One region of the Arthrobacter sp. SlRoot2-15 genome, then DNA from elsewhere that is predicted to be linked to it. Evidence: predicted binding sites of a transcription regulator. Region 1 holds the regulator's gene; each other region holds the start of a gene.
What was found. Region 1 encodes HrcA, which represses chaperone genes, less so after heat shock. Its sites were predicted from a motif close to TTNGCACTCGNNNNNNNCGAGTGCNAA; they were not measured.
Positions count from the first base shown of each region.

Region 2: a site for HrcA is predicted at 3,708-3,734, ahead of AC6I9V_RS12680 (FmdB family zinc ribbon protein). Genes of this name have one in related genera too.
Region 3: a site for HrcA is predicted at 5,233-5,259, ahead of groES (co-chaperone GroES). Genes of this name have one in related genera too.
Region 4: a site for HrcA is predicted at 3,164-3,190, ahead of groL (chaperonin GroEL). Genes of this name have one in related genera too.

Region 1 is NZ_AP046058.1:3,580,995-3,587,977, reverse strand. It holds gene AC6I9V_RS16630 (16S rRNA (uracil(1498)-N(3))-methyltransferase) at 1-635, opposite strand, end outside; gene dnaJ (molecular chaperone DnaJ) at 638-1,765, opposite strand; gene hrcA (heat-inducible transcriptional repressor HrcA) at 1,847-2,860, opposite strand; gene AC6I9V_RS16615 (DUF3097 domain-containing protein) at 3,106-3,954, shown strand; gene AC6I9V_RS16610 (DUF4870 domain-containing protein) at 4,075-4,494, shown strand; gene hemW (radical SAM family heme chaperone HemW) at 4,531-5,769, opposite strand; gene lepA (translation elongation factor 4) at 5,772-6,983, opposite strand, start outside.
Region 2 is NZ_AP046058.1:2,740,195-2,747,177, forward strand. It holds gene AC6I9V_RS12670 (AAA family ATPase) at 1-2,424, shown strand, start outside; gene AC6I9V_RS12675 (RcpC/CpaB family pilus assembly protein) at 2,489-3,244, opposite strand; gene AC6I9V_RS12680 (FmdB family zinc ribbon protein) at 3,400-3,648, opposite strand; gene AC6I9V_RS12685 (5-formyltetrahydrofolate cyclo-ligase) at 3,757-4,386, opposite strand; gene galU (UTP--glucose-1-phosphate uridylyltransferase GalU) at 4,496-5,401, shown strand; gene AC6I9V_RS12695 (GNAT family N-acetyltransferase) at 5,406-6,026, shown strand; gene AC6I9V_RS12700 (hypothetical protein) at 6,171-6,983, shown strand, end outside.
Region 3 is NZ_AP046058.1:2,715,627-2,722,609, reverse strand. It holds gene AC6I9V_RS12605 (acyltransferase family protein) at 1-1,863, opposite strand, end outside; gene AC6I9V_RS12600 (DUF389 domain-containing protein) at 2,002-2,970, shown strand; gene groL (chaperonin GroEL) at 3,086-4,696, opposite strand; gene groES (co-chaperone GroES) at 4,778-5,074, opposite strand; gene AC6I9V_RS12585 (hypothetical protein) at 5,502-5,915, opposite strand; gene AC6I9V_RS12580 (THUMP-like domain-containing protein) at 5,972-6,983, shown strand, end outside.
Region 4 is NZ_AP046058.1:1,155,956-1,162,938, forward strand. It holds gene AC6I9V_RS05190 (RNase H family protein) at 22-1,071, opposite strand; gene groL (chaperonin GroEL) at 1,343-2,980, opposite strand; gene AC6I9V_RS05200 (ABC transporter substrate-binding protein) at 3,277-4,518, opposite strand; gene AC6I9V_RS05205 (cold-shock protein) at 4,605-4,808, opposite strand; gene AC6I9V_RS05210 (LytR C-terminal domain-containing protein) at 4,974-5,594, opposite strand; gene AC6I9V_RS05215 (DUF3263 domain-containing protein) at 5,685-6,002, opposite strand; gene AC6I9V_RS05220 (uracil-DNA glycosylase) at 6,185-6,889, shown strand; gene AC6I9V_RS05225 (siderophore-interacting protein) at 6,915-6,983, shown strand, end outside.

The sequences.
Region 1 (6,983 bases):
CCCTCGGGACCGACAATCAGGAGCACCTCGCGCGGCTCGCCGCCGTCACTCAGTGCCTGACCGCGCCAGCTTTCCAGCACCTGGCGGAGCGGGCGGACCGCGTCCTCGTGCAGGATGACGGCAAGGTCCGCAGCCGCGACGGCTGCCTGCAAGCCGCCGCCGTCGACGGCGTCCCGGACCTCCGGGATCCAGGCGCGGCGCGCCTGCTTCGCCGCTGCCGTCACCACGGACTGCCACTTGGCGTGGGCCTTCGCGGCGCGCTCGGGCTTCCACCGGACGATCGACCGTTCCGCCTGCCAGGGCACGACGGCGTCGATGCCCAGTTCCGTAGCAGTTTCGGCGGCCAGTTCGTCGCGGTCGCCCTTGGCCAGTGCCTGCACCAGGATCAGCCTGATATCCGGCCGCGCCTCGGTGGCCGCCTCGACGCATTCCACCGTCAGCTCCTGGGGAGCGACGGCGGTGACGGTGCCGGTGATGCGGGTGCCGGCGCCGTCGGCAAGGTCGACCGCCTCCCCCACGGCCAGCCGCTTGACGGTCACGGCATGGCGCGCCTCGGCGCCCGTGAGGACGAACGTTGTGCCGGGGGCCTGGTCGTCCAGGGTTCCTGCGGGCGTGAAGAAGACCGGGTTACTCACCGCTACAGGTTACCGAGCCGGTCCCGCAGCTTGGCGAAGACGCCGCCGCTGGCGGCGAGCTTGCCCTCGGTGAACTGCTCGCCGCGGAGCTTGGCGAGCTGGCGGAGCAGGTCTTCCTGGGCGGCGTCGAGCTTGGCCGGGGTGTCCACCTGCAGGTGCACCTTGAGGTCGCCGCGGCCGTAGCCGCGCAGGTGGGTCACACCCATGCCGCGGAGCGTGATGATCTCGCCCGACTGGGTGCCTGCCTTGACGTCGATCTCCTGCGCCCCGTCAAAGGTCTCAAAGGTCACTTCCGTGCCCAGGGCGGCCGCGGTCATCGGGATGTGAAGGCTCGCGTGCAGGTCGTCGCCCTCCCGGACGAAGGTCGGGTCGTTGTTGACCCGGATCTCGACGTACAGGTCGCCGGAGGGACCGCCGGCCGGGCCGGCCTCACCCTGGCCGGAGAGCTGGATGCGGGTGCCGGTGGCAACGCCGGCCGGGACCTTGACAGTCATCGAGCGGCGGCTGCGGATCCGGCCCTGGCCGGCGCACTCGTTGCACGGGTCCTTGATTACGGTGCCGAAACCCTCACAGCTCCCGCACGGGGCAGTCGTCATAACCTGGCCGAGGATGGAGCGCACCGCGCGCTGGACCTGGCCGCTGCCGCCGCAGATGTCGCAACGTTCGGGGTGGCTGCCCTCACGGCAGCAGGAGCCCTCGCAGGTGGGGCAGGTGACGGCGGTGTCCACCTCGAGCTTCTTGTTGACGCCGAAGACGGCGTCGCGGAGCTCGATCCGGACGCTGATCAGTGCGTCCTGCCCGCGCCGGACCCGGGACGCGGGGCCGCCCTGGCCGCCAGCGCCGCCGAAGAAGGTCTCGAAGATGTCCTGGAAGGCGAAGCCCTGCCCGGCGTAGCCGCCGCCGAAGCCGTTGTCGGTGCCGTTCTCGTTGCCCGTCGTGTCGTAGACCCGGCGTTTCTGCGGATCGGAGAGCACCTCGTAGGCGTGCGTGACCGCCTTGAACCGGTCCGAAGCGTCGTCACCGGGGTTCACGTCCGGGTGCAGGGTCCGCGCGAGTTTGCGGTAGGCCTTCTTGATTTCTTCCCCCGTCGCTTCGCGGGAGACTCCAAGAACGTCGTAGTGGCTGCTCAAAGTGTGTATCTCTTCCTGGTTGTACTGCCGGTAACTGGCAGAGCCTGTATCAGGTAAATGGCTGGTGCCGGGGCCGGGCCGTCAGGGCCCGAGGATCCGTGAAAGGTAGCGGGCCACCGCACGGACGGCGGCCATGGTGGTGGGATAGTCCATCCGCGTGGGTCCGAGGACGCCGACCTTGGCGGTGGCGTCCGGACCGTAGCCGGTGGCCACCACGGAGGCTTCGGAGAGGCCGTCGTAAGGGTTCTCCCGGCCGATGCTGACAGTGACGCCGCGGGGGTCCTGCGCCATGTCGCTGAGCAGGCGCAACATCACCACCTGCTCCTCGAGGGCCTCGAGCACCGGGCCGATGCTGAGCGGGAAGTCCACGTTGGACCGGGCCAGGTTGGCCCTGCCGGCCATGACCATCCGTTCCTCGCGGCTGCTCGCCGCCAGCGACTCGAGCCCCCGGGCGAGGGCCTGAGCCGCGCCGCGCCGAGCGGGCGGGCAGCTGTCCGAGACGGCCTGCAGCGACTGCGGCAGCAGGTTCAGCGGGGTGCCCGAAAGCTTGGCCAGGAACAGGGTGCGCAGTTCCGCGAGGGCCTCGTCGCCGAGCTCCTGGCCGACGTCGATCACCCGCTGTTCCACCTTGCCGGTGTCGGCGATCAGCACGGTCAGCACCTTGCGCGGAGCCAGCAGCACAAATTCGATGTGCCGGACCCGGGCCCGGCTGAGCAGCGGGTACTGCACGACGGCGACCTGGTTGGTCAGCTGCGAGAGCAACCGCACAGTCCGGTCGAGAACGTCGTCGAGGTCGTCCGAGCCCTCCAGCAGCGCCTGGATGGCGCGCCGCTCCGCCAGGGACAGCGGCTTCACGGCCGAAATCTGGTCCACGAACAGGCGGTAGCCCTTGTCGGTGGGGATCCGACCGGCGCTGGTGTGCGGCGCCGTGATCAGGCCCTCGTCCTCCAGGGCCGCCATGTCGTTGCGGATCGTGGCGCTGGAGACGCCCAGGTGGTGCCGCTCCACCAGCGCCTTGGATCCCACCGGTTCACGGGAATGGACGTAGTCCTCCACGATGGCGCGCAGTACTTCAAGTTTGCGTGGCTCGCTCACGCCCCACCTCCAATCGACCTGTTTCCGCTGAGCCGGGTGCCGCCGGGCGTGACGGGACGCGCCCGGAAACCCGCGGTTAGCACTCGACATGCCTAAGTGCTAACCAGTCTAATATGACTCGCGCCGTTGTTAGCATTGGATTCGCTGCGGGCGTGACCGCCGGGACAGGTGTTTCCGGGCACACCGCAGGCCGCGGGACCGAATCGTCCCCCGAAAATTTCCGAGCGCAAAGCAGTGTGTAGCAGATGACGTACCAGAACTGGGGCCCGCAGGACCTGTCCGCCCCCGCCAAGGCCCAGCTCCCTGAAATCCCGGTGGAACGCGGCATGGTGCTGGAGGACGTGCAGTCCGGCTGGGTGGGCGCTGTGACCCGGGTGGAGAAGTCCGGCGGCATGCACGTTGTGGCCCTCGAGGACCGGCGCGGCAAGTCCCGTTCCTTCCGGCTGGGCTTCGGCTTCCTGCTGGAGGGCCAGCCCATCCGGCTGATGCCGCCCGCCCCCCGGGCCCCTGCTGCGGCAGTCGGGGCGCGCACGGCCTCCGGCTCGGTGCGGGTGGCCGGACAGCGCGCCCAGGTGGCCAAAGCCAGCCGGATCTGGGTGGAAGGCAAGCACGACGCCGAGCTCGTCGAGAGGGTCTGGGGCGATGACCTGCGGGTGGAGGGCATCGTCGTCGAGCCGCTGCATGGCATCGACGACCTGGCTGCCGCCGTGAAGGAGTTCGGGCCGGGTCCGGGCCGCCGGCTCGGTGTGCTGGTGGACCACCTCGTCCCGGATTCGAAGGAGTCCCGGATCGCCGACGCCGTGATGGCGTCCCCGGGGGCCGCCGGCAACGTGCTGATCGTCGGTCACCCCTACGTGGACGTCTGGCAGGCCATCCGCCCGGCCGTGCTGGGCATTGAACAGTGGCCGGTGATCCCGCGGGGGGTGGACTGGAAGACCGGGATCCTCACGGCCTTCGGCTGGCCGCACAGCAGCAAGGAGGACATCGGCCTGGGCTGGCAGAAACTCCTCGGCGCCGTCCGCAGCTACGCGGACCTGGAACCGTCCCTGCTGGGCCGGGTGGAAGAAGTCATCGACTTCCTCACGGTGCCGTAGCCGCCCCGCCGTGCGCCGGTTCGGTGCCCGAGCAAGTATTCTTGGAACGGCGCCCGCAACGTTTGTTGCGGCCGCGGCCCTACAAGTACCAATGCTCCACCGCAATCCAAAGGACGAAACGTGGCAGAAGATGCACGCGAACACACGGACCACCAGGCAGGCCATGGCGAGTCGCAGTATCACGGCGTGCCCGCTAATGCCCTGCCGCTGACGGCGAGCGAGGACCGGCAGTGGGCCACCCTGGCGCACTTTGGCGCCATTCTGGGCTGCATCCCTTCGCTGCTGATCTACCTGATCTTCAAGGACCGCGGCCCCTTCACGGCGCAGGAGTCGAAGGAAGCGCTCAACTTCACGCTGCCGCCCACGATCGCCGCCGTTCTCGCCAACCTGCTGGTCTTTGTCCCGGTGGTCGGAAACCTGTTCGCCGTGCTGGCGACGGCCATCTGGCTGGCCCTGGCCTGCTTCTCCGTGGCCGCGGGCATCCACGTCAACCGCGGCCAGCCGCACCGCTACGAGTACAACCTCCGCTGGATCAAGTAGCGCGAACGGAGACCTACCGCCGGCGCGGTCCGCGTCCTAGTCGGGCAGGATCCTGCGGACCACCGCGTCCGCCAGCAACCGCCCCTTGAGCGTCAGCACCAGGCGGCCCTTGAACGCCTGCACCGGGTCCACCAGCCCGTCCGCGATCAGCCCGGCCACGGCGTGCCGTCCGGTGTCCCCCAGCCCGCCCAGGCCCGGGATGTCCAGTCCGGTCACCAGCCTGGCCTCGAGCATCACGCGCTCGACGTGGCGGGTTTCAGAATCAAGCGTCTCCCGGCCGGCGGCCGGTGATACGCCGGAGCCCAGCCGGGATGCGTAGGCCGTGGGGTGCTTCACGTTCCACCAGCGGACCCCGCCCACATGCGAATGTGCGCCGGGTCCGATCCCCCACCAGTCGTCCCCGCGCCAATAGGCCAGGTTGTGGCGGCAGGCCTGCTCCGGGGTGCGGGCCCAGTTGCTGACCTCGTACCAGCCAAGGCCGGCGGCGGAGATCAGCTCGTCGGCGAGCTCATATTTGGCTGCGTGGTCGTCGTCGTCGATTCCGGGAACCTCGCCGCGGCGGATCTGGGCGGCGAGCTTGGTGCCGTCTTCGACAATCAGCGCGTAGGCGCTGATGTGGTCCGGGCGGTAGGAGAGCGCCGTCTCGAGCGAATACCGCCAGTCCTCCAGCGACTCGCCGGGCGTGCCGTAGATCAGGTCCAGGCTGACGGCGAGGCCGGCCTCGCGGGCCCACTCGACCACCTGCGGCACACGGCTGGGCGTGTGGGTGCGGTCCAGGACCTTCAGGACGTGCGGCACGGCGGACTGCATGCCGAAGGAGACCCTGGTGAAGGCGGCATCGGCGAGCAGCTGCAGTGATTCGGGTGTGACCGAGTCCGGGTTGGCCTCGGTGGTGACCTCGGCGCCGGGCTCCAGGCCCCAGGTCTTGATCGCGGCCGCCAGGATGCTGGCCAGGTCCGCAGCCGGCAGGAGCGTGGGCGTGCCACCGCCAAAGAAGACGGTGCTGAGCCGGCGCGCCGGTAGCCCCGATGCTGTGAGCACCCGGCCGGCGAACTCCACTTCGGCGACGGCGGTGGCGGCGTAGGCGTCCTGCGAGGCACCGCCGCCGAGCTCGGTGGCGGTGTAGGTGTTGAAGTCGCAGTAGCCGCAGCGGACGGCGCAGAACGGAATGTGCACATAGAGCCCGAAGGCCCGGTCCGCGGCGCCCTCCAGCGCCTGGCCGGGCAGGAGCCCGTCCGGCGGCACGGGGTCACCGAGGGGAAGCGCGCTTGGCATGGCTACTTCTTGGCCTTGTCCTTGGACTCTTCCGTGGTCAGAGCGGCGATGAAGGCCTCCTGCGGCACCTCGACGCGGCCCACCATCTTCATGCGCTTCTTGCCTTCCTTCTGCTTTTCCAGCAGTTTGCGCTTTCGGGTGATGTCACCGCCGTAGCACTTGGCCAAGACGTCCTTGCGGATGGCGCGAATGCTTTCGCGGGCAATGATCCTGGAGCCGATGGCGGCCTGGATCGGCACCTCGAACTGCTGGCGCGGGATGAGTTCGCGCAGCTTGCCGGTCATCATCACGCCGTAGGCGTAGGCCTTGTCGCGGTGGGTGATGGCGCTGAACGCGTCCACCTGCTCGCCCTGGAGCATGATGTCCACCTTGACGAGGTCGGCCACCTGGTCGCCGTCGGCCTTCCAGTCCAGCGAGCCGTAGCCGCGGGTCTTGGACTTGAGGATGTCGAAGAAGTCGAAGACGATCTCGGCCAGCGGCAGGCGGTACCGGATTTCCACCCGGTCCTCGGAAAGGTAGTCCATGCCGCCCATCACGCCGCGGCGGCTCTGGCACAGCTCCATAATGGCGCCGACGAATTCGTTGGGCGCCAGGATGGTGGCCGCCACCATCGGCTCGCGGACCTCGGAGACCTTGCCGGTGGGGTATTCGCTGGGGTTGGTGACGTGCACGACCTTCTTGTCCTCCAGCGTCACCTCGTACTCCACGTTGGGGGCGGTGGAGATGAGGTCCAGCTTGTACTCGCGTTCGAGCCGCTCGCGGGTGATTTCCAGGTGCAGCAGCCCCAGGAAGCCGACGCGGAAGCCGAAGCCCAGCGCGGCCGACGTCTCCGGCTCATAGACCAGCGCGGCGTCGTTGAGCATCAGCTTCTCCAGCGCGTCGCGCAGCACCGGGTAGTCCGTGCCGTCCAGCGGGTACAGGCCGGAGAAGACCATCGGCTTGGCGTCGGCGTAGCCGGGCAGCGAGTCGCTGGCCGGCTTAGCCAGGTTGGTGACGGTGTCGCCGACCTTGGACTGGCGCACGTCCTTCACGCCGGTGATCAGGTAGCCGACCTCCCCGACGCCCAGGCCCTTGGACGGGGTGGGCTCCGGGGAGCTGACGCCGATTTCGAGCAGTTCGTGGGTGGCGCGGGTGGACATCATCTGGATGCGTTCGCGCGGGTGCAGCATCCCGTCGACCACACGGACGTAGGTGACAACGCCGCGGTAGGTGTC
Region 2 (6,983 bases), 840 kb from region 1:
GTGCACATCGCGGACCTGCACAGCTCGCTGGTGCTGGTCCAGGACCAGCGGGCCACCTGGGCCGACTACGCCACCAGCCAGCGGCACCCGGCCGTGCCGTCCGGACTTGCCGAGATCACGGCCCTTTACCGCGAGCTGGAAGCCGAACTGGCGGAGCTCGGGGAGGCCGTCCGTCACACCCGTGCCGGGGGAGCCGTCCACGACACCCCGTACGAGGAACTTCTCGAGCGCCTGGACCGGCTCGTCGCTGACACCGGGACGCTGGAAACGTTGCCGGAGCGGACGCTGCTGGTGGAGAACATGCGCGAACACGGCCTGGGCGAACTGCTCGCCGACCTCGCCAAGCGCGAGGTGCCCGCCGGATCCGTCGCTGCGGAGCTGGAACTGGCCTGGTGGCAGTCCGCGCTGGAGGCCATGATCAGCGGCGACGACTACCTCGCCATGTCCGACGGCGACGCGCTGCGCCAGCTTGAGGCGGAGTACCGCCTCGCGGACAACGCCCACATTGCCAGCGGCGCCGCCCGGCTGCGCTGGAAACTGGCCGAACGCTGGCGTGCCGCCCTGACCGAACACCCCCGGCAGGCGGAGCTGCTGCGCAGCCTGCTCAAGGACGGGCGGGTCACGCCGGCGGCGCTGACCGCACAGTCGCCCGAGCTCGTCCCGAGGCTGGTGCCGGTCTGGTCAGTCAGCCCCTACCTCCTCAGCAGCCTGCTGCCGGCCGAGCAGCATTTCGACGCGGTGGTGATCCTTGACGCCGAGGCGACGTCGCTGCAGGCGGTGCTGCCCGCCGTCGCGCGGTCCCGGCAGGTCATTGCCTTCGGCGACGACAAGATCGCCAGCCCGCGCAGCTTCTCCGTGGGGGTCGAGCGGCTCGCCGCCGGCGAGAACCCGCACCAGCGGGTGGACAGCGCGTTCCAGGCCCTGACCGCCGTGTTGCCGGTCTGGAAACTCAGGACCGTCTACCGCGCCGTCGACGAGGACCTGGTCCGGCAGCTGAGCAAGGGTTTCTACGCCGGCGAGCTCCGCCGTCTTCCCGAGGGCCAGTCGGCAACCGGCCTCGACCGGGCCCTGACCGTGGAATACCTGCCGGACGGGACCGGCCTGCCCAGCGCCGACCACGACGGCGTCGAGTCTGTTGTGGCCGAAGTGAACCGTGTGGTGGAACTGGTCTTCGAGCACGCCCGGCTGCGGCCTCGCACCTCCCTGGCGGTCGTCACCGGCAGCCTGCGGCACGCGGCCCGGATCGGCGAGGCCATCCGGCTGCAGCTGCCCAGCTACCCGCTGCTGGGCAGCTTCTTCACCGCCGGCGAAGAGTCCTTCCGGGTGGTGGACCTGGAACGGGCGCAGGGCCTGGTCCGGGACCGCGTCATCTTCTCGCCCGGTTACGGACGCACCCCGCACGGCCGCGCCCTGCACAGCCTCGGCCCGCTCTCCGCCGACGGCGGCCGCGCCCGGTTCGCCCTGGCCATGACCCGGGCACGGCGGTCCTTGCATGTGCTGAGCTGCTTCCGGCCCGAAGACCTGGACGTCACCCGCCTCAGCCACGGCGCGGTGGACTTCTACGAGCTCCTGGACCGGGAAATCGCGGGCAACTCCGATCTGGGCAGCCCGGCTTCCCGGGCCGCGGCCAGCGAACAGGCCCTCGGCGCCGACCCCCTGGTGGCCGACCTCGGCGACCGGCTCCGGGCCCGCGGGGCGCGGGTCTGGCATCAGTACGACGGTGTCCTGGACATGGTGGCGGCGGCGGACCCGATGCACACGATCGGCCAGGACGACGCCGAGATCCCCAGTCCCGTCGCCATCGAGTCCGACGGCACCGAGCGGTACCGGCGGATGAGCGTACGTGAGCGCAGCCGCCTCCGGCCGCAGCTGCTGGAGCGCATGGGCTGGCGCTACATGCCACTATGGACCATAGAGGTATTCACCGATCCTTCGGCCTGCGCGGACCGGATCGGCGGCTACCTCGGCCTGGAGAAGCCGGTGGCGTCCAGCCGGTTGGGCAGCTCGCCCGGCTTCTCCGACGACATAGAGAACCTGAGCGTCGAGGACGGGCGGCATACCTACGCCCCGTCCGCCCCGGCGCCGCACGGGTGGTCCGCGGACGGTGATCGCGGGCAGGAAACAGCGATTCGCACCAAGGAGGCCGGCGGCATGCACGCAGACGGCGACAACCAGTACAACAACTCCATCCCCGGCGGGGACCGGAATCACGACTCGGCGCCGGACGCCCCGGCCCGGGAAGCAGCGTCCGCGGGCCTGCGGCAGCCGGAGCCGCAGTCCCGGAGCGGGGCACGCGCCGCGGTTCCCGGGGGAGTGCTGCCCAACAAGGCCGCCGAGGACGATCCCCGGCGCTGGGGCGACCAGCCCGGCAGCTACGACCACGACGCCTGGCTGCAGGAGCAGAAGCCCCCGCACTGGGGCTGAGCGGCCAGCACGCTCCGGCTGCACGCGCGCCCTGGAATAAACAGCCCGGGGGCCGGTCATCCCGTTAGCCGGGCGCGGAGCCGACCAGGACAAAGAACAACTTGCCCTGCGTCGATGCCCCGGCGAGCCGTCGGGCCTGGTCCGGATCTGCCGCCACGACCATCAGCCCGTCGGTCTCTGCGGTGTCGAGCCACTGGCCGGTCCTGCCACCCCGGGCCGACGTCCACAGCACCGGCACCGCCGAGGCCAGCAGCTGCGCCGGCGCCCCCTGCTCGGGGCCGCCCCCGCCGGTCATCACAACATTGATGAGCTGGCCGGGGGACACCAGTTGGATGGAGGCGGGGTCAGCCATGCGCAACGGCACAGCGGCGGCCCCCGGTGGGCTGCCGGCCAGCATCCCGGGTCCCACCAGAAGGGAGTCCGCGACGAGCTGGCCTTTCCGCAGCGCCACGGCGAGCTGTTTGCCTTCGAGTGCGAAGGGCTCGAGGGTGCCGCCGGGGAGCAGTCCGGGAGGCACCTGGACGACGGCGAGGTCGACGGACGCCAGCACCCGGCCGGCCGGGAGATCCCTCGCGGCAGCCCAGGCGGAAACAGTCGCTGCCGGTGCAGGCGTCAGTTGCTGCACGGCCAGGCTGGCAGCGAGGCACAACAGGAGGGCAACAATCAGCCGGCGGTTGCGCAGGAGCCAGCGGCGGGCGCGCCGCCTTGGCGGGCCTTTACGGGAGGCGCCGTGCAAGAACGGGCGCGGCGGCCGGGGCCGCGCCGGGAACCAGGGCGGTGCGGGTCCCTGCGGAGGGGGCGGACGTAAGCTGCGGGCCATGCCCCCACGCTAGGGCGGAGCCGTGGCCCGCGGCAGTTCCGGCTGCGGCTATGTGGACAACGTTGTGCGGGAACGCCGGCCGGTGCCGGCTCTAACCGGGCGCCGGCCGGGCGCCGGACCTGACGGGACAGTGCCGGGTACCGGCGTCGACGTCCCTAGCTTGCTGCGGCGGAAGCCGAAGCGGGGGCGGCAGGAGCTGCCGCCGGGGCCACGGTGCTGCCCTTGGAATCGCGGGAGTCGGTCCGGTAAAAGCCGGAGCCCTTGAAGACGACCCCGACGCTGTTGAACTTCTTGCGCAGGGTCCCCTCGCACTCGGGGCAGGACGTCAGCGAGCTGTCCGTGAAGGACTGCACAACCTCGAAGGCGTGGCTGCAGTCCTTGCAAGCGTATGCATACGTGGGCACTGGGTTCCTCCTCTGGGACAAACGAGCAGGTCCCGGGCTGTCGTACCAAAAAGCTGGCATTAGCAGTCGCAGGGCCTGAGTGCCAATTCTATCACCCGGCGGGCGCGGCTAGGGCTGGACGGAGAACCGGACGAGACCTCCGGGTGTCAGTGCCGCGGCAACCTTTCGGTCGAAGGACTCCGCGGGAATGCTGCCGGCGGCCAGCACCTCAGCGTCGTAGACAAGGGCCGCCGTCGGCAACGGCCCGGTCTCGGACACGGGGACGCCCCACGGCAGGTCCTCGAGGGCGGCCAGGAACTTGTCGTAGTAACCGCCGCCCTGGCCGATCCTGTTGCCGGTGCGGTCCAGGGCCGTGGCGGGCAGGAAGAGTCCGGCGACCCCCAGCATCACGGAGGTGTCGAGCCGGTCGCCCACAGGCTCCTGGATGGGGGCGTAGCGGCTGCGGACAAATTCCGACGACGGGGTCCAGTACACCCAGCTCAAAGCGAGTCCGGGCTCGCAGACCGGGAGCAGCACCCGGTGGCCGGCGCCGTGCAGCGCAGCCAGCAGGGGCAGGGTGGGGGGCTCCGCGCCGACGCCGAGGTAGGCCGCGAAAGTGCGCCGCCCGCCGTTGGCCAGGGCCGTTGCCCAGGCCAGGCCGTGCCTGGCCAGGGCTGCGCCGGCGGCCTCCAGGTCCGGCTGCGAGAGTGCGGCCCGGCCGCGCCGGTGACGGGATCGGATCTCGTCCTTGCTGCTCATGTGCGCGGTGTCCTTTCGGCCGGGCGGCGCCGTGCTGCCGGGCGGCCGCGGCAGCCCGGCCGGCGGGGGAGAATTACCTGATGGTTGCCCCCTCCGCTAGATTAGTCGAGTGATTACACCCAACGCCTCCGTTCGTAAGGCCGTCATCCCCGTAGCGGGCCTCGGCACCCGCTTCCTTCCTGCCACCAAGGCGATGCCGAAGGAGATGCTGCCGGTCGTGGACAAGCCGGCCATCCAGTACGTGGTCGAGGAAGCCGTGAACGTGGGGCTCCAAGACGTCCTGATGATCACGGGGCGCAACAAGCGGGCCCTCGAGGACCACTTTGACCGGGTGCCCACGCTGGAGGCGACGCTGGAGGCCAAGGGCGACACCGACAAGCTGGAGTCCATCCAGGCCGCCAGCAACCTGGGCGACATCCACTACGTCCGCCAGGGCGACCCGATGGGCCTGGGCCACGCCGTACTGCGCGCCAAGCAGCACGTCGGCTACGAACCGTTCGCCGTGCTGCTCGGTGACGACCTGATCGATGCCCGCGACGAACTGCTCAGCACCATGATCGAGGTCCAGGCCAAGACCGGCGGCTCCGTCGTCGCCCTGATCGAGGTCGACCCCTCCCAGATCAGCGCCTACGGCTGCGCCGACGTCGAGGCCGTTGAAGGCGAGGACTACGTCCGGATCAAGCAGCTCGTGGAGAAGCCCGACGTCGACGAGGCTCCCTCCAACCTGGCCATCATCGGCCGGTACGTCCTGCACCCCGCCGTGTTCGAGGTCCTGGAGCGGACCAAGCCGGGACGCGGCGGCGAAATCCAGCTCACCGACGCCCTGCAGGAACTCTCCGCCGGCGAGGGGGAGGGCTACGGCGTGTACGGCGTGGTCTTCCGCGGCCGCCGCTACGATACCGGGGACAAGCTCAGCTACCTCAAGGCCTGCGTCCAGCTCGCCTGCGACAGCGAGGACCTGGGCCCCGGCCTGCGCGAATGGCTGCCCGGGTTCGCCTCCAGCCTGACCAAATAATCCCGTGGGGGGCAGCTTCGCCTGGCCGGTGACCCTGGAGTGCGGCGACGTTGTGCTGCGCCCGATCCGGTACCGGGACCGCCGGGAGTGGACTGAACTGCGGGCCAGGAACGAGACGTGGCTTGCCCCCTGGGAAGCCTCCAACCCGGTTCCCGGCGGCGGGCTGCCCGACTACCGGCAAATGGTGCGCTCGCTCAAGGCCCAGGCCGCCCAGGCCACGGCGCTGCCGTTCGTCATTGCGGCGTGGACCCCCGGGTTCAAGGAACCCGTGATCGTAGGACAGCTGACCGTCTCATCGATTGTCTGGGGTTCGGCCATGATGGCCACGCTCGGGTACTGGGTGGATCAGGACCGCGCAGGGCAGGGGATCGCACCGACCGCCGTCGCGATGGCCACGGACTACTGTTTCCGCACCCTGGGGCTGCACCGGATGGAGATCAACATCCGGCCCGAAAACGGTCCGAGCCTGCGGGTCGTGGAGAAACTGGGGTTCCGGGACGAGGGGTACCGGCCGCGTTTCCTGCACATCAACGGGCAGTGGGCGGACCATAGAAGCTTCGCTTTGACCGCAGAGGAAGTACCCGAAGGACTCCTGGCCCGGTGGTTGGAAAACCGTCCCGCCTAGGCGCAGAAAACCACGGTCTGACCAGCACTTTCGTCATATTTCCAGTGATTTCGCAGTTGCCTCGCGACACACCGCCGGCAATGCCGCCCGCGCCGTCGACTTGCTCATACGGTTTTGACTGTGGACTTCCCTCTTAGCAGCTCAGTGATCCTTGTCATTGCTGTTGCACTCTGGATCGTATGGGTGGCTCCCTACATGCTCCGGAACGGCCGCTCCCAACTCCAGCCGGCGGGCGAGCTCCTGATGGACGCCGCGGACGTAGGAAAAGCAGACCCCCGAGCCGGGTTCGTCATGAAGATGGCTGCCCCGCAGGAGAAATCGATGTCGAGTACGCAGCGCCCCGAGCCCGCTCCGGGTTCCATTGACCGCGACGGCGCCCCGAAGCCTGCGGCCCCGGCCTTCCGGATCCGCTACGGCCGGCTGGTGCTTGCCCTGGCAGGCCTGCTCTCTCTGCTGACCGGCGTGGTGTCCGCCGCGCTCCGGCTCTTCGGCGTTGGCTCCGGTTGGCTTCCCGTCTCCACCCTGCTCGGCGCGGTCCTGGCCGTTGTGATGCTCCGCCGGCTTGCCGTGCGCGACCGCCGACGGAAGCTCAACGCCGCGTTCCGTTCCGCCATGGGCACCCCGGCGCACGCCGGCGCCGCAGCCCCGGCCGCCCACCGGGCCGCTTCGGTCCGCTCGGCTCTCCCGGCGAAGGAAAGCCCGCTGTTCGACGCCGAAGCCGGCGCCGCGGCACCCAAGCCCGCCCCCAAACCCCTGACGGCCGACGAACTGCGCCAGGCCGCCCTGGCCGAGGCTGCCGCGTCCGGCGATCCGTCCGTCCGCCGCGTCGCAGATCCGGCCGCCGCGGAGGGCTCCAGCTGGGAGCCCGTTGAAGTGCCGAAGCCGACCTACGTCGAGGCTCCCAAAGCCGAACGCGCCGCTCCGCAGCCGCTGGACCTGCCGGAGGCCCCGAAAGCG
Region 3 (6,983 bases), 870 kb from region 1:
AACGTTGCAGGCTGCGGCGTCGGCGCCCTTCTTCTGCACGCATTCGGGCATGTTCATGGTGAAGCGCGGGTTGTCGCGGATGCCCACCACCTCCATCCCGGCGTCGGTGAACGGCTTGATGCCCTCGAGGTACTGCGGCACCTCGGTTTCGTACGGGGCGTCCTTGAGCGTGAGCGAGGCGACCGTAAACACGGCGTCCGGCGTGTGATCCAGCACGTATTGGGCGCTCGCCTTGTTGAAGGCGTTGCAGTCCGCATCGCGCTCAGGCGATTCCCCGCCGAAACGGCAGTTGCCCTTGAGCAGGGTCACGACTTCCCAGCCGTGGCTCGTGGCGATGGGGCCCAGGGCGGCCATGTACTGCTGGGCGTGGGAGTCGCCGAGCACCACAATCTTCTTCGTCACGGGGTCCGGCCGGCTGTTTTGCAGGCAGCCTGCCAGCAGCGGGTCCGTGGGCACGTTGGAGTCCGTGCAGAGCCCGTCGATGTCGGCCCACTCGTTCTTCAGGGCCGCGGGGCCGGGAATGATCTTGGCGTCCGGAGTCGGCTTGCCGGCGTTCTCCGGCGCCAGCGCGGCGGCGCCGGGGGTCAGCTCCCGGGGCTGGGCCGCGGCGGCGGCCTCATCGGCCATCAGCTGGCTCTGCCATACGGTGACGGGTCCGGCGAGCAGGGCACCGCAGGCGGCGATGACTACGGCGGTGCGCCACGCGCGGCGCTGCGGCCAGTGCCAGTCGCGCAGCGGCTTCTCGACGTAGCGGGTGGTGAGCACGGCCAGCGCCACGGAGGCGGCGACGATGGCGAGCCCCTGCACCAGGTCCGGCGCAGTGATTCCCATGCCGGCCAGCGCCAGCACCAGCAGCGGCCAGTGCCAGAGGTAGAGGGCGTAGGAGTTGTCGCCCAGGGCCACCAGCGGGCGCCACGTCAATAGACGGTCGACGCCGAAGCGGCTGCCGCTCTGCCCGGCAACGATGATGGCGGTGGCAGCCAGCGTGGGCCACAGCGCGATGAAACCGGGGAAGGATCGGTCCACGGTCAGCAGCAGCCCGCAGGAAAGCATCGCGGCCAGGCCGGCCCAGCCCAGCACCACGCGCAGCGCCTTGCCCGGTTTCAGGTGCGGCAGCGCCAGGGCCAGCAGCGAGCCGAGGGCGAACTCCCACAGCCGGGTCCGGGTGTCGAAGTACGCGTAGGCCTGGTTGCTGGCGGTCTGGTCGATCGAGTAAGCCAGCGACACGGCAAAGATGGTCCCGAAGGCCAGGGCCAGGAGCAGCCGGTAGTCCGTCAGCCGGTCATCCAGCTTCGTCCGGCGCAGTGCCCGGCGCAGCACACGGTGAAGCAGGGCGGCGCCGGCGAAGACCAGCGGCCAGAGCAGGAAGACCTGCCCCTGGATGGATAGGGACCAGAAGTGCTGCAGCGGGCTGGCACCCGAGTGGTCCTGGGCGTAGTAGTCGACGGCGGTGTCGGCAAGCAGCCAGTTCTGCCGGTACAGCAGCGACGCCCAGGCCTGGTCGAGGATGTCCGGCCACCGGCTTGCCGGCAGGATGGCCCAGGTCCCGACCAGCACGGCGAGGACCACCACCACGACGGCCGGCAGCAGCCGCTTGAGCAGGTGCAGCCAGTGGCTCAGCAGGCGCAGCGGCTTCCCGCTCTCCACCTTCCGGGCGAAGCTCAGGGTCATCAGGAAGGCCGAGATGAGCAGGAAGATGTCCACGCCGCCGGAGACCCGGCCCAGCCACACGTGGTAGGTCACCACCATCAGGACGGCAAGCGCACGCAGGCCCTGCACCTCGGGCCGGTAGCCTGATTTGCGGCGCGCGGGCGAACCCGCGGATGCGGGCGGCGGGCTGGCTACGGTTCGCTCGTTCGACACTGGGGACCCCTCAGGCACACTTCCAAAAACATCAATGTTACTGAACCGTAATTTTCTGCGCCAATCGCCGGGAGGTCTGCCTGCGGGCGCCGGCCACGCAGCAGGCCCTAGTCTGTAACGAGTCGAAGGAGGCCGCGAGTGATCGTGCAGTTACGGATTTGTGTCCCGGAGCAGCTCACCGGTGCCGTGGTGGACAGCTGTTCGGACGGGACTGGTGTGGCGGAGGTGGCGCTGCACCCGGGCGCCTCGGTGCTCCCGCCGGGAGATGTGATCCTGGTTTTCATCGCGCGGGAATCCGTCGAGGCGCTGATCGAGAAGCTCCACGCCCTCAACGTCCAGGAGGTCGGCTCGATCTCGGTGACCACGCCCGAGTTGCTGCTCTCCGACCGCGCGGACGAGGCCGCGGCGGCTGCCCCCGGCGAGGGCGCGGACGCCGTGATCTGGGATGAGGTGTCCCGGCAGACCGGGGAGGACTCCCGGCTGACGTGGAGCTACCTGGCGTTCCTGGTCCTGGCCACCCAGCTCGCCGCGATCGGGATCGTCACCGACTCGACCATCGCGATTGTGGGCGCCATGGCTGTCGGTCCCGAGTTCGGTCCGCTCGCCGCGCTGGCCGTGGCCTTGGTGCGGCGCCAGTGGCGGCTGGGGCGCCGCGCGGCGCTGGCGCTCGGAGTGGGGTTCCCCGTCGCCATGCTGGCGGCGGCGTTCACGGCGTGGCTCTCCGTCCCGCTTGGTCTTTTTCCCGCCGATGCCCTTGACCGCGGCTCGGCGGTGGAGTTCATTTACCATCCGGGGCCGTACTCCTTGATTGTGGCCCTATTGGCTGGCACCGCCGGCATGTTGTCCGTGATCGGCCGGCGGTCTGCTGCCCTGATCGGCGTGTTCATTTCGGTGACCACGGTCCCGGCGGCCGGGTTTGTGGCGGTGGCGCTGGTGCTCGGCGAGTACCAGAAGGCGGCGGGCTCGGCGCTGCAGCTGCTGGTGAATCTGGTCGGGATCGTCGTGTCGGCGGTGGCGGTGCTGCTGTTCTACCGGGTGGTCACCAAACGCCTGCCGCGCGACGCCGCGGCGCGGCTGCGGCGGAAGGCGCAGGCGCAGGGGCGCTGACGTGACGTGACCGGCGCTGACAGGCGCCGGTCGGGGCCTGCCATAACAAGAAGGACCGGACCAGCTGGAGCTGGTCCGGTCCCTTTTGTTGCACGGGAACTAGTGCGCGGGAACCTTAGTGCTGGTGCCCGGCGTGTTCGTCTTCCTCGGCCGGCTTCTCCACCACAAGGGTTTCGGTGGTGAGGACCAGCGCGGCGATCGAGGCCGCGTTGCGCAGTGCCGCGCGGGTGACCTTGACCGGGTCGATGACGCCGGCCGCGATCAGGTCCTCGTATTCGCCGGTCTTGGCGTTGAAGCCCTGGTTGACCGCGGACTCGGACACCTTGGCGACGACGACGTAGCCGTCGAAGCCGGCGTTCTGGGCGATCCAGCGCAGCGGCTGGGTCAGGGCGCGGCGGACGATGCCCACGGCAGCTGCCGCGTCGCCGTCGAGCGCCTGGACGGCCGGGTCCTCATCGAGCGCCTTGAGCGCGTGGATGAGGGCGGAGCCGCCGCCGGCCACGATGCCTTCTTCGAGGGCGGCGCGGGTGGAGGACACGGCATCCTCGATGCGGTGCTTCTTTTCCTTCAGCTCGACCTCGGTGGCTGCGCCGACCTTGATCACGCCGATGCCGCCGGCCAGCTTGGCCAGGCGCTCCTGCAGCTTTTCCTTGTCCCAGTCCGAATCGGTGCGGGTCAGCTCGGCGCGCAGCTGGGCGACCCGGGCTGCGACGTCCTCGGCGGAACCGGCGCCGTCGACGATGGTGGTGTTGTCCTTCGTCACGGTGATGCGGCGGGCGGTGCCGAGGACCTCAAGGCCCACGGTGTCCAGGCTCAGGCCCAGCTCCGGGGAGACGACCTGCGCGCCGGTGAGGGTCGCGATGTCCTGCAGCATGGCCTTGCGGCGGTCACCGAAGCCGGGAGCCTTGACGGCGACGACGTTCAGGGTGCCGCGGATGCGGTTGACGATCAGCGTGGAGAGGGCCTCGCCGTCGACGTCCTCGGCGATGATGAACAGCGGCTTGGAGCTCTGCAGAGCCTTCTCCAGCAGCGGCAGGAATTCCTGGACCGAGGAGATCTTGCCCTGGTTGATCAGGATGAGGGCGTCCTCGAGGACGGCTTCCTGGCGTTCGGCGTCGGTGACGAAGTACGGGGACAGGTAGCCCTTGTCGAACTGCATGCCCTCGGTGAGGACCAGCTCGGTCTGCGTGGTGGAGGACTCCTCGATGGTGATCACACCATCCTTGCCGACCTTGCCGAACGCCTCGGCCAGCAGCTCGCCGACCTCGTCACTCTGCGCGGAGATGGCGGCCACGTTGGCCACCTGGGTGCCCTCGACGGGGCGGGCGTTCTCCAGCAGGCGGGCGGCGACGGCCTCGACCGAGACCTCGATGCCGCGCTTGATCTGTCCCGGGGCGGCGCCGGCGGCAACGTTGCGCAGGCCTTCCTTGACTAGGGCCTGGGCGAGCACGGTGGCGGTGGTGGTGCCGTCGCCGGCGACGTCGTTGGTCTTGGTGGCGACCTCCTTGGCAAGCTGCGCGCCAAGGTTTTCGTACGGGTCGTCCAGTTCGACTTCACGGGCGATGGTGACGCCGTCGTTGGTGATCGTGGGGGCGCCCCACTTCTTGTCCAGCACGACGTTGCGGCCGCGCGGGCCGAGCGTCACCTTGACCGTGTTGGCGAGCTTATCGATGCCGGCTTCAAGCGACCGGCGGGCAGCGTCGTTAAACGCGAGCTGCTTTGCCATGGTTTTGTCCTTTCAAGACAGAACCCCGCGCAGCCGTTCCGTTCAAAGCGAAGGAATCGGCGGCGCGGGGGTCCAAGAGAGTTACTTTACGACGATCGCCAGAACGTCGCGGGCGGACAGCACGAGGTACTCGACGCCGCCGGTCTTAACTTCGGTTCCGCCGTACTTGGAGTAGATGACAACGTCGCCGACGGCGACGTCGACGGGGACGCGGTTGCCGTTGTCGTCAAAGCGGCCGGGGCCCACTGCAACAACTTCGCCTTCCTGCGGCTTCTCCTGTGCGGAGTCCGGGATAACCAGGCCGGAAGCCGTGGTCTGCTCGGCTTCGAGCGGGCGGACAACAATACGATCCTCAAGAGGCTTAATAGAGACCGACACTCGGACCTCTCCTTTTCGTCAGCAAATTCGTGGACTTTAAAGCTGTGGTGCCATGGCGTACAGACCGTCGTCGCGGTGCCGGCAGCAGCCAGGCCGGTAAAGCTTCAGGTGTTAGCACCCGCCTAGGGGGAGTGCCAATGACGACTCTATGTAAGGAGTTAGCACTCGGTCAAGGTGAGTGCCAGAAAGTTCGTCGTCGGTGAACGCGGTTATGGACATGCTCATCGGGCGGCTTGGACGACGGGCATGTTGCCTCGGGCGCGGAGCTTGTGACCATTGTTGGTGCTGAGCGATGGACATGCCCAGTGCTGGCCGCCACGGATGGGCATATACGCAATATGTCCCGTGCTGGCGGCGAAGGATGGGCATGTCCGTCCCATTCCATGCCGGCGCCGACCCTGCGCCGGGCCAAGCGGGCCAAAGCGGCCTACTGCCCCGCGAGGTCCTCGTAGTCCCAGTCCTGGCCGTCGTCGTCCTCGTCGACCTGCGCGGAGGTGTTCCGTTCGCGGTACATGACGAAGCCGCCAGCGAGGGCGGCCAGCGTCCCGAGGACCAGGAAGATGATGCCGCCCACCCGGGCCGGGGCATAGGTTTCGCGGATGGCCCGCGCCTCGTCCGTGGCGTCCGTGACGTCCTTGCCGCCAACGGAATACACGGTGGCGTTGAAGGAGTCGAGGGCGAAGATGATCACCAGCAGCGCCACGCAGACGACCGCCACCACACTGCCCGCAATCAGCGCGGGCCGGGCGAAGCGGACCAGGCCGCTCCGGCCCGGATTTTCCCCGTCGCCCGGCTCCCGGGTGCCCGCCGCGCCGAAGTCCTCTGTGTCCCTGTCGTCCATGCCGTCCAGCCTATCGGTCGTGCCGGGCGTTCCGCGCCTGAACTACGCTTGATGGCATGGCTGAGACTACGCAGGACCAGATCGCCCCGCTCCTGAATCCGGAGGGCTGGGAACTGCTGGCGTCCCTTGGCCCGTACCGCGAGGAGGAGGCCTTCCGGCTCAACGCCTCGCTCCGGAAAGCCGGCCATTCCCCCGAACTGGTCTCGGCGGCACTCACGCAGTCCCGGCTGCGGACCAAGGCGGAGGCCAAGTTCGGCGAATTCGCCCGGCAGATGATCTTCACCCGGGCCGGCTTGGAGCAGGCCACCCGGCTGGCCGTCGCGGCACGGCATGCGCAGCGGTTCGCCGCCGCCGGGATTTCCCACGTGGCGGACCTGGGCTGCGGGCTGGGGGCGGATGCGATGGCGCTGGCCTCCCTCGACATCACGGTCACCGCCGTCGAACTGGATGAAACCACGGCCGCCTGCGCCACCATGAACCTGATCCCGTTCCGGAACGCCACCGTGGTCCACGCCGATGCCGCCGTCGTTCCGCTCGACGGGATCGACGGCGTCTGGCTCGACCCGGCCCGCCGCACTACGTCGAGCTCCGGAACGAAGCGCCTCTGGGACCCGGAGGACTTCTCCCCGCCGCTGTCCTTTGTGGAGTCCCTGGCCGCGTCCGGCCGGGCCGTCGGCGTGAAGATGGGCCCGGGCATGCCGCACGCCTCCGTGCCCGCGGGCTGCGAGGCGCAGTGGGTCTCGGTGGGCGGCGACGTTACCGAGGTGGCCCTCTGGTTCAACGCGGTCCGCCGGCCCGGGATCCGCCGCGCCGCCCTGGTCCTGGGGCCGCAGGGAGCCGCGGAGCTAACCAGCTCGGAGGAGTTCGACGCCGGACCGGCCGCCCCGGTGGGGGCCGTGGAGGGCTACCTCTACGAGCCGGACGGCGCCGTGATCCGTGCCGGCCTGGTCGCCGACGTCGCGCTCCAGCTCGGCGGGCATCTGCTAGATGAACACATCGCCTACATCTGCGCGCCGGAACTGCGCGAGACGCCCTTCGCCCGCGCGTACAAAGTCCTCGAGGTGATGC
Region 4 (6,983 bases), 2.4 Mb from region 1:
CGGCCGGAGCCCCCGTTGCTGCTATGCCTCGGGAGTGCCCTGGTGGAAGCGGAGCCGCCACTGGGCGCCGTCGAGGACCCACAGGGAGCTGCGCAACGCCGTTCCCGTCCGGGTGTGGCTGCGGTAGGTCAGGAGCACGGCGCTCTCGCCGATACGGTCGGCGGAGAGGAGCTCCAGCTCGGCCGGGACGCCGGGATCATCCTCGAGAGCCATCATCATCTCGTCCCGGGTCCAGAGCCGGCCCGAGCTGCCGACCTCGGTGAAGTCCGGGTGCAGCAGCACCCCGGTGCGCCCCAGATCGGAGCGCGTTTCGGGGAGCAGCAGCTCGCGCTCCAGCGCCTCGACGATCGTCTCGGGGGCCTGGTCCGGACCGGCAGCGACCGCGCGGGATTCCGCTTCCAGCTCGCTGAAGAGGTCCGGCTCCGCGAATAAGCCGGATTCACCGAAGAGGGTGGGTTCCCCGAACAACTCCCGCGCGCTGCCCCGGGCTGCCGGCGGGGCCGGGCGCGTCCCCGCAGCCGCCATGGCCTGGCCGGCGGGGACCGGTTCCCCGGCTCCCCGCAGCGCGGGATTCTGCCGAGCGGCGGGGGCTGCCTCATCGCCGGCCCGGACGAAGCCGGGGCCCTGCCGGGGTGCTATCCCCTGCTGGTAGGCCGTGGCCGCCGCCCGCGCGCGGTCATCCGCGGCCTCGTTGAGGTCGTGGCCCGCGTGGCCGCGGACCCACTCGAAGGTGTACTTGCGTCCGGCCAGCGCCTGGTCGATTTCCTTGAGTAGCTCGACGTTGAGCACGGGCTTGCCGTCGGACTTCCGCCAGCCCTTGCGCTTCCAGCCCGGCATCCACTTGGTCACCGAATTGATGACGTACTGGCTGTCGCAGAGGATGTGCAACTCCTCGCCGGCCAGGTGCGCCGTGGCCCGGAAGAGATCCAGGACAGCCATCAACTCACCCTGGTTGTTGGTCCCGTGCGGCCAGCCGCCGGCACGCCAGCAGTCATCGTTCACGTACCAGGCCCAGCCGGCCGGACCGGGGTTCCCTAGAGCCGAGCCGTCGGCCGCTGCAGTAATCGTCACTCCACCATCCTGCCAGACCCCGGCCCTCCAACGCTCCCTCACCACCGGCGCCGTGCCATCCAACGCTCCCTCACTACCGGCGCCATAGCCTCCAACGCTCCCTCACCACCGCCTTTTGGGCGAGGGAGCGTCCGGCGGAATGCCGCCACAAGTGAGGGATCGTGCCTTAACGCCGACGGCGGCCCCACCCGAAGGTGGGACCGCCGTCGTCGAACGTGCTGCACTGACGGCAAACCGTCAGGCCGGGCGTTCAGGCTGGAAAGCCGGGTGGTTAGAAACCGCCCATGCCGCCCATGCCGCCCATGTCGTCGCCGCCGCCCATCGGGGCGCCGGCCTTCTCGGGCTTGTCGGCCACAACAGCCTCGGTGGTGAGGAACAGCCCGGCGATGGACGCCGCGTTCTGCAGGGCAGACCGGGTGACCTTGACCGGGTCATTGATGCCGGCGGCCAGCAGGTCGACGTACTCGCCGGTGGCTGCGTTCAGGCCGTGGCCTGCGGGCAGGCCGCGGACCTTGTCCACCACGACGCCGGGCTCGAGGCCAGCGTTGAAGGCGATCTGCTTCAGCGGGGCGTCGACGGCAACGCGGACGATGTTCGCACCCGTCGCTTCGTCACCGGAGAGCTGCAGGTTCGCGAACGCCTTGGCGCCGGCCTGGATCAGGGCCACGCCACCGCCGGCGACGATGCCCTCTTCGACAGCAGCCTTGGCGTTGCGGACGGCGTCCTCAATGCGGTGCTTGCGTTCCTTGAGCTCGACCTCGGTTGCGGCACCGGCCTTGATGACTGCAACGCCGCCGGCCAGCTTGGCCAGGCGTTCCTGCAGCTTCTCGCGGTCGTAGTCGGAGTCGGAGTTCTCGATTTCGGCACGGATCTGGGACACGCGGCCGGCGATCTGGTCGGCGTCGCCGGCACCTTCGACGATGGTGGTCTCGTCCTTGGTGACAACAACCTTGCGGGCCTTGCCGAGCAGTTCGAGGCCGGCGGTCTCAAGCTTGAGGCCGACTTCCTCGGAGATGACCTGGCCACCGGTGAGGATGGCGATGTCGGCCAGCTGGGCCTTGCGGCGGTCGCCGAAGCCCGGGGCCTTGACGGCAACGGACTTGAAGGTGCCGCGGATCTTGTTGACGATCAGGGTGGCCAGGGCCTCGCCCTCGATGTCTTCGGCAATGATCAGCAGCGGCTTGTTGGACTGCATGACCTTTTCGAGGACAGCAACCAGTTCCTTGACGTTGGAGATCTTAGAGTTGACGATCAGGATGTACGGGTCCTCGAGGACCGTTTCCTGGCGCTCGGCGTCGGTGACGAAGTAGGCGGAGATGTAGCCCTTGTCGAAGCGCATGCCCTCGGTGAGCTCCAGCTCGAGGCCGAAGGTGTTCGACTCCTCGACGGTGATGACACCTTCCTTGCCGACCTTGTCCAGGGCCTCGGCAATCAGGGCGCCAATTTCGTTGTCGCCGGCGGAGATGGACGCGGTGGCGGCGATCTCTTCCTTGGTTTCGATTTCCTTGGCGGAGGCCAGGAGCTCACGGGTGACCGCGTCGACAGCCTTCTCGATGCCGCGCTTGAGGGACAGCGGGTCAGCGCCGGCCGCGACGTTGCGCAGGCCTTCCTTGACGAGGGCCTGGGCCAGCACGGTGGCGGTGGTGGTACCGTCGCCGGCGACGTCGTCCGTCTTCTTGGCAACTTCCTTGACCAGCTCGGCGCCGATCTTCTCGTACGGGTCGTCCAGTTCGATCTCCTTGGCGATGGAAACACCATCGTTGGTGATCGTGGGGGCGCCCCACTTCTTTTCGAGGACGACGTTGCGTCCACGCGGGCCGAGGGTGACCTTGACGGCGTCGGCGAGGATGTTCAGGCCCCGCTCAAGACCGCGGCGTGCCTCTTCATCAAATGCAATGATCTTGGCCATAACGGCAGTAGTCCTTTCGGGACAGTCGTTAAGAATGAACCTGGGCCGTGGTGCCCGCGACGGACGATTCCTACCCGGCAGCCTCTGTATGCCGCCGGACCGGGAACCTCACCCCAGCCAGGTGTTTCTCTCGCCCCCGGTGATCCTGCCGCCTCGTCGCAGCCGGCCGAACCGGGCGTCGTGTTAGCAGTCAATACGCGGGAGTGCTAAGTCAATAATTAGCACTCCCCCGGGGAGAGTGCAAGCAGTGCCGGCGTTGCGGACCGCCGGCGCGGGACGGTCTTCGCTACGAGCGATCAGGAGCCGGTGCTGCGGGCGGTTTCGCTGCCGGTCATCTTGGCGTTGTTGTCCGCGCCGTAGGTGTAGACCATGTAGGGGGCGGCGGTGACGTCGCCGTTGGCGTCGAAGTTGACTGGGCCGGACTGGCCGTTGTAATCGGGGCGCTTGCCGGCGCGGAGGGCGGCCACACATTCCTGGTAGGACCCGCAGGCCGCGGCCTCGCCGGACGCCCCTCCGGCGGCACCGGCGCTCCCGCCGGAGACGGCGATGAGCCGGGCGGCGATCGAGGTCCCGGCGTCGTCCTCCGCTGCGGCGGCGGCGATGGCGGCGAGGTTGACGGCGTCGTAGGTCTCGGCGGCGAAGGCCATGTCCTTCAGGCCGGGATCGACGGCCACGAGTTCGGCCTGGAAGTGTGCGGAGGGGAACGTGCCGGGGAGAACCCCGCGGGCGCCTTCGAGGGCCTTGGAGCCCAGGCCCGGGCCGTACTGGTTGACGGCGCCGTCGCTGAGGACGAGCTTGCTGCCGGCCAGTCCGGCGTTGTGGAGCTCGGCGATGGCGCCTTGGGCACCGTCCCGGGCTACCAGCACGACGGCGTCCGGGGAGGCGGCCTTGGCGGCTGCGGCCGCCTGCTGCGCGTGGCCGGCCGTGAACTCGGCGTCGACGGCGGTGCCGAGGCCCACCGCTTTCGCGGCCGCGGAGACGGCCACTGAGACTTCCTTGCCGTAGCTGCCCTCCTCATGTAGCACGGCGATGGTCTTGGCGCCGCCGTCCTTGGCGAGCTTGACCAGGACGGAAGCCTGCGCGATGTCCGCGGCGGCGGTCCGGAAGTAGTAGCCCCCGCTCTTGTATTTGCTGAGTCCGGGTGCGGTGTTCGCCGGGGAAATCAGGGCCACCTTGGCGCGCGAGAGCACGTCGATGGCGTCGGCGGCCCGGCTGGAGTCGGTGGGTCCGATCACGACGTCGGCTTTGGCCGCCACTAGGTTCTTGGCCTGAGCCGCGGTATCCGTGCCGATCGCTTGCGGCAAGAGTTCCACCGGCCGGCCCTTGTGCCCGCCGGCCGCGTTGATTTCCTTGACCGCGAGCTTTGCCGCCGCAAGCTGGGGGGCGTTGAGGAAGCTTTGCTTGCCGGTGTTGTCCAGGATCAGGCCGATCCTCAGGGTGCCGTCACCTGAGGCGTCCACGGTGTCCGTCCGGGCGTTGCCGGTGGGCCCGGCACACGCGCTGAGCGCCACGGCCGCGGAGAGTCCGGCCGCCGCCATGCCGGCAGCTGACGCGCGGCGGAACCGCCGCAGGCGGGGCCGGCGGTCGGGGCTCTTCGGGGCGGGTGCCGCTGCGGAGAATGCCACTAGGCGGGCCGGACGCTTTCGGCCTGCGGGCCCTTGTCGCCTTCGCCGATTTCCAGCTCCACCCGCTGGCCCTCGGCCAGGGCGCGGTAACCTTCGCCGTTGATCGCGGACCAGTGCACAAAGACGTCGGCCCCGGAGCTGTCGACGGTGATGAAGCCGTAGCCCTTGTCGGCGTTGAACCACTTGACGGTCCCCAGTGCCATCTTCTCCACACTTTCAGTTAGCTGGTTAACGGCCCACCTCGTTGTGCGCCGCGGTATGCGAAACCAAATCCGCAGATACTCTACCCACAGCCTCCCACTGGCCTGCTGACCGGGCCGGGGGCCGCGCGGATAGTTATTCAGGCGTAACCGACGCCGCGGCCGCTGCTACTTGAAGCCGGGGCCCAGGACGACGACGAGGGGCATCTTGAATTCGGCCGAATCCACGAGCGTGGCGATTCCCAGGAGTGAGCCCAGTGCGTCGGCGTTGGCCTTCTGCGCCGGGCCGTTGTAGAAGACCACCGAGGTTTGCTGCCGGGCGCCGCCCCAGTTGCCGAGCGGGCCGAGGACCCACCCTGCCGAGGTGACGGTGGTTCCGACGCGGCCGGCGAGGCCCGCCGTCGCGGTTCCGTTGTAAATGGCCACCGGCTGTGTTTTGTCCACGGCCGCGCTCGGTGTGGCCGAGGCGGACGGCGTCGAACCTGCGGGGGCGAGGCTGCCGGTCGGCTCGGGGCTGGCGGAGGGTGTGGCGCCGGCAGCGGTGGGTGCGGCCGACGCTGCGGCGTTGTTGCTGGCCTGGTCCGCGGTCATGGCTGAGCCGCCGGCGGGGCCGAAGCCCAGCTTGGGCAGCAGGAGGAAGGCGACGAGGCCGATTGCGAGGGCCACGGCGCCAAAGGACAGGATGGGACCCAATCGGCGGGAGCGGGCTGCGGAAACCGTCCGGTGTACGCCTTGGCGCGTGGAGGTCTCCGGGACCCGATCAAATTCATCCCGAGCGTACTTGGTCATGGTAAAACTCGTCCTTGCTGATTTCTGGCTGATGGCCCGCCGCCGGAATCCTCGCGGATTTGCTCGCCTCCGGCTGGAATTCCCGCGGGTTTAGGCGTCTGAACCGAGGCGGCGAGCGGTGCGGGCACGTTGTCGTGACGTACGTAGTCTACGCAATCTCTTGACCAGCATGGGATCGTGGGCCAGCGCCGGCTCGGTATCGATCAGGGCGTTGAGGATCTGGTAGTAGTGCGTGGCGGAGAGGTCAAAAAGCTCCCGGATGGCCTGTTCCTTGGCGCCGGCGTACTTCCACCACTGCCGCTCCAGGGCGAGCATCTGCTGGTCCCGGCTGCTCAGCGGCGAGTCGTCGGCCGCCGGCGATGACTGGAGGTCCTCCGCCGGCAGGTACTCCGGTGCTGCTTCGGCCACAACGCACTCCCTGGCTGGTTCCGATAGTTGTCCCCCACATGCTACGGCCGAATAACAGCATTGTCATTTATCGGGCGGGTCGCGGGAGGTCCTGCGAGAATGGGACCGTGCCCAATTCGTCCCATCCTGATGCCCTGTTTGACCTCGAACCCGAGGCTGCCGGGACGCCGGCCTTCGCAGACATGGCGCGGCAGCCGCTGGCCGAACTGATGGCAGCGGACTGGGCTGCCGCGCTGGCTCCGGTCGAGCGGCAGTTGCGGGACGTCCTGGAGTTCCTCGCCGCCGAGGTGGCCGGCGGCCACGAGGTGCTGCCGGCGCCGTGGAACCTTCTGCGCGCCTTCCGCCAGCCGCTCGCCGGCGTCCGGGTGCTGATCGTGGGCCAGGACCCGTACCCCACACCCGGCCACGCCGTCGGACTCTCTTTCGCCGTGGACGGCGCCACGCGCCCGATCCCGCGCAGCCTGGCCAACATTTACAAGGAGCTCGACGCCGACCTTGGGCTGCCGCCGCGGGTGCACGGAGAGCTGGGCCGCTGGTCGGAGCAGGGCGTGCTGATGCTCAACAGGGTCCTCAGCGTCCGGGCCGGCGCCGCCGGGTCACACCGCGGCAAGGGCTGGGAAGCCGTCACGGCCGCGGCCATCACGGCCCTCACGCAGCGGCGCGGCGACGACGGCGCCCCGGCCCCGCTGGTCGCAGTTCTCTGGGGCAAGGATGCGGAGGGGGTGCGGCCGTTGCTCGGCTCCGCCGCCGTGATCGCCAGCCCACATCCCAGTCCCCTCTCGGCGTCCCGCGGGTTCTTCGGCTCCCGGCCCTTCAGCCGCGTCAATGAGCTGCTCACCGCCCAGGGGGACGGCACGGTGGACTGGGAACTGCCGCCGCTGCCGTGAGCAGTTCTTGGCTAGGCTTAGCCGCATGACTTCGCTCCCCGCCGCCACCAGCGCCAACCGGAACTCCCGGCCCCAGACCAGCCTCACGGTCCTG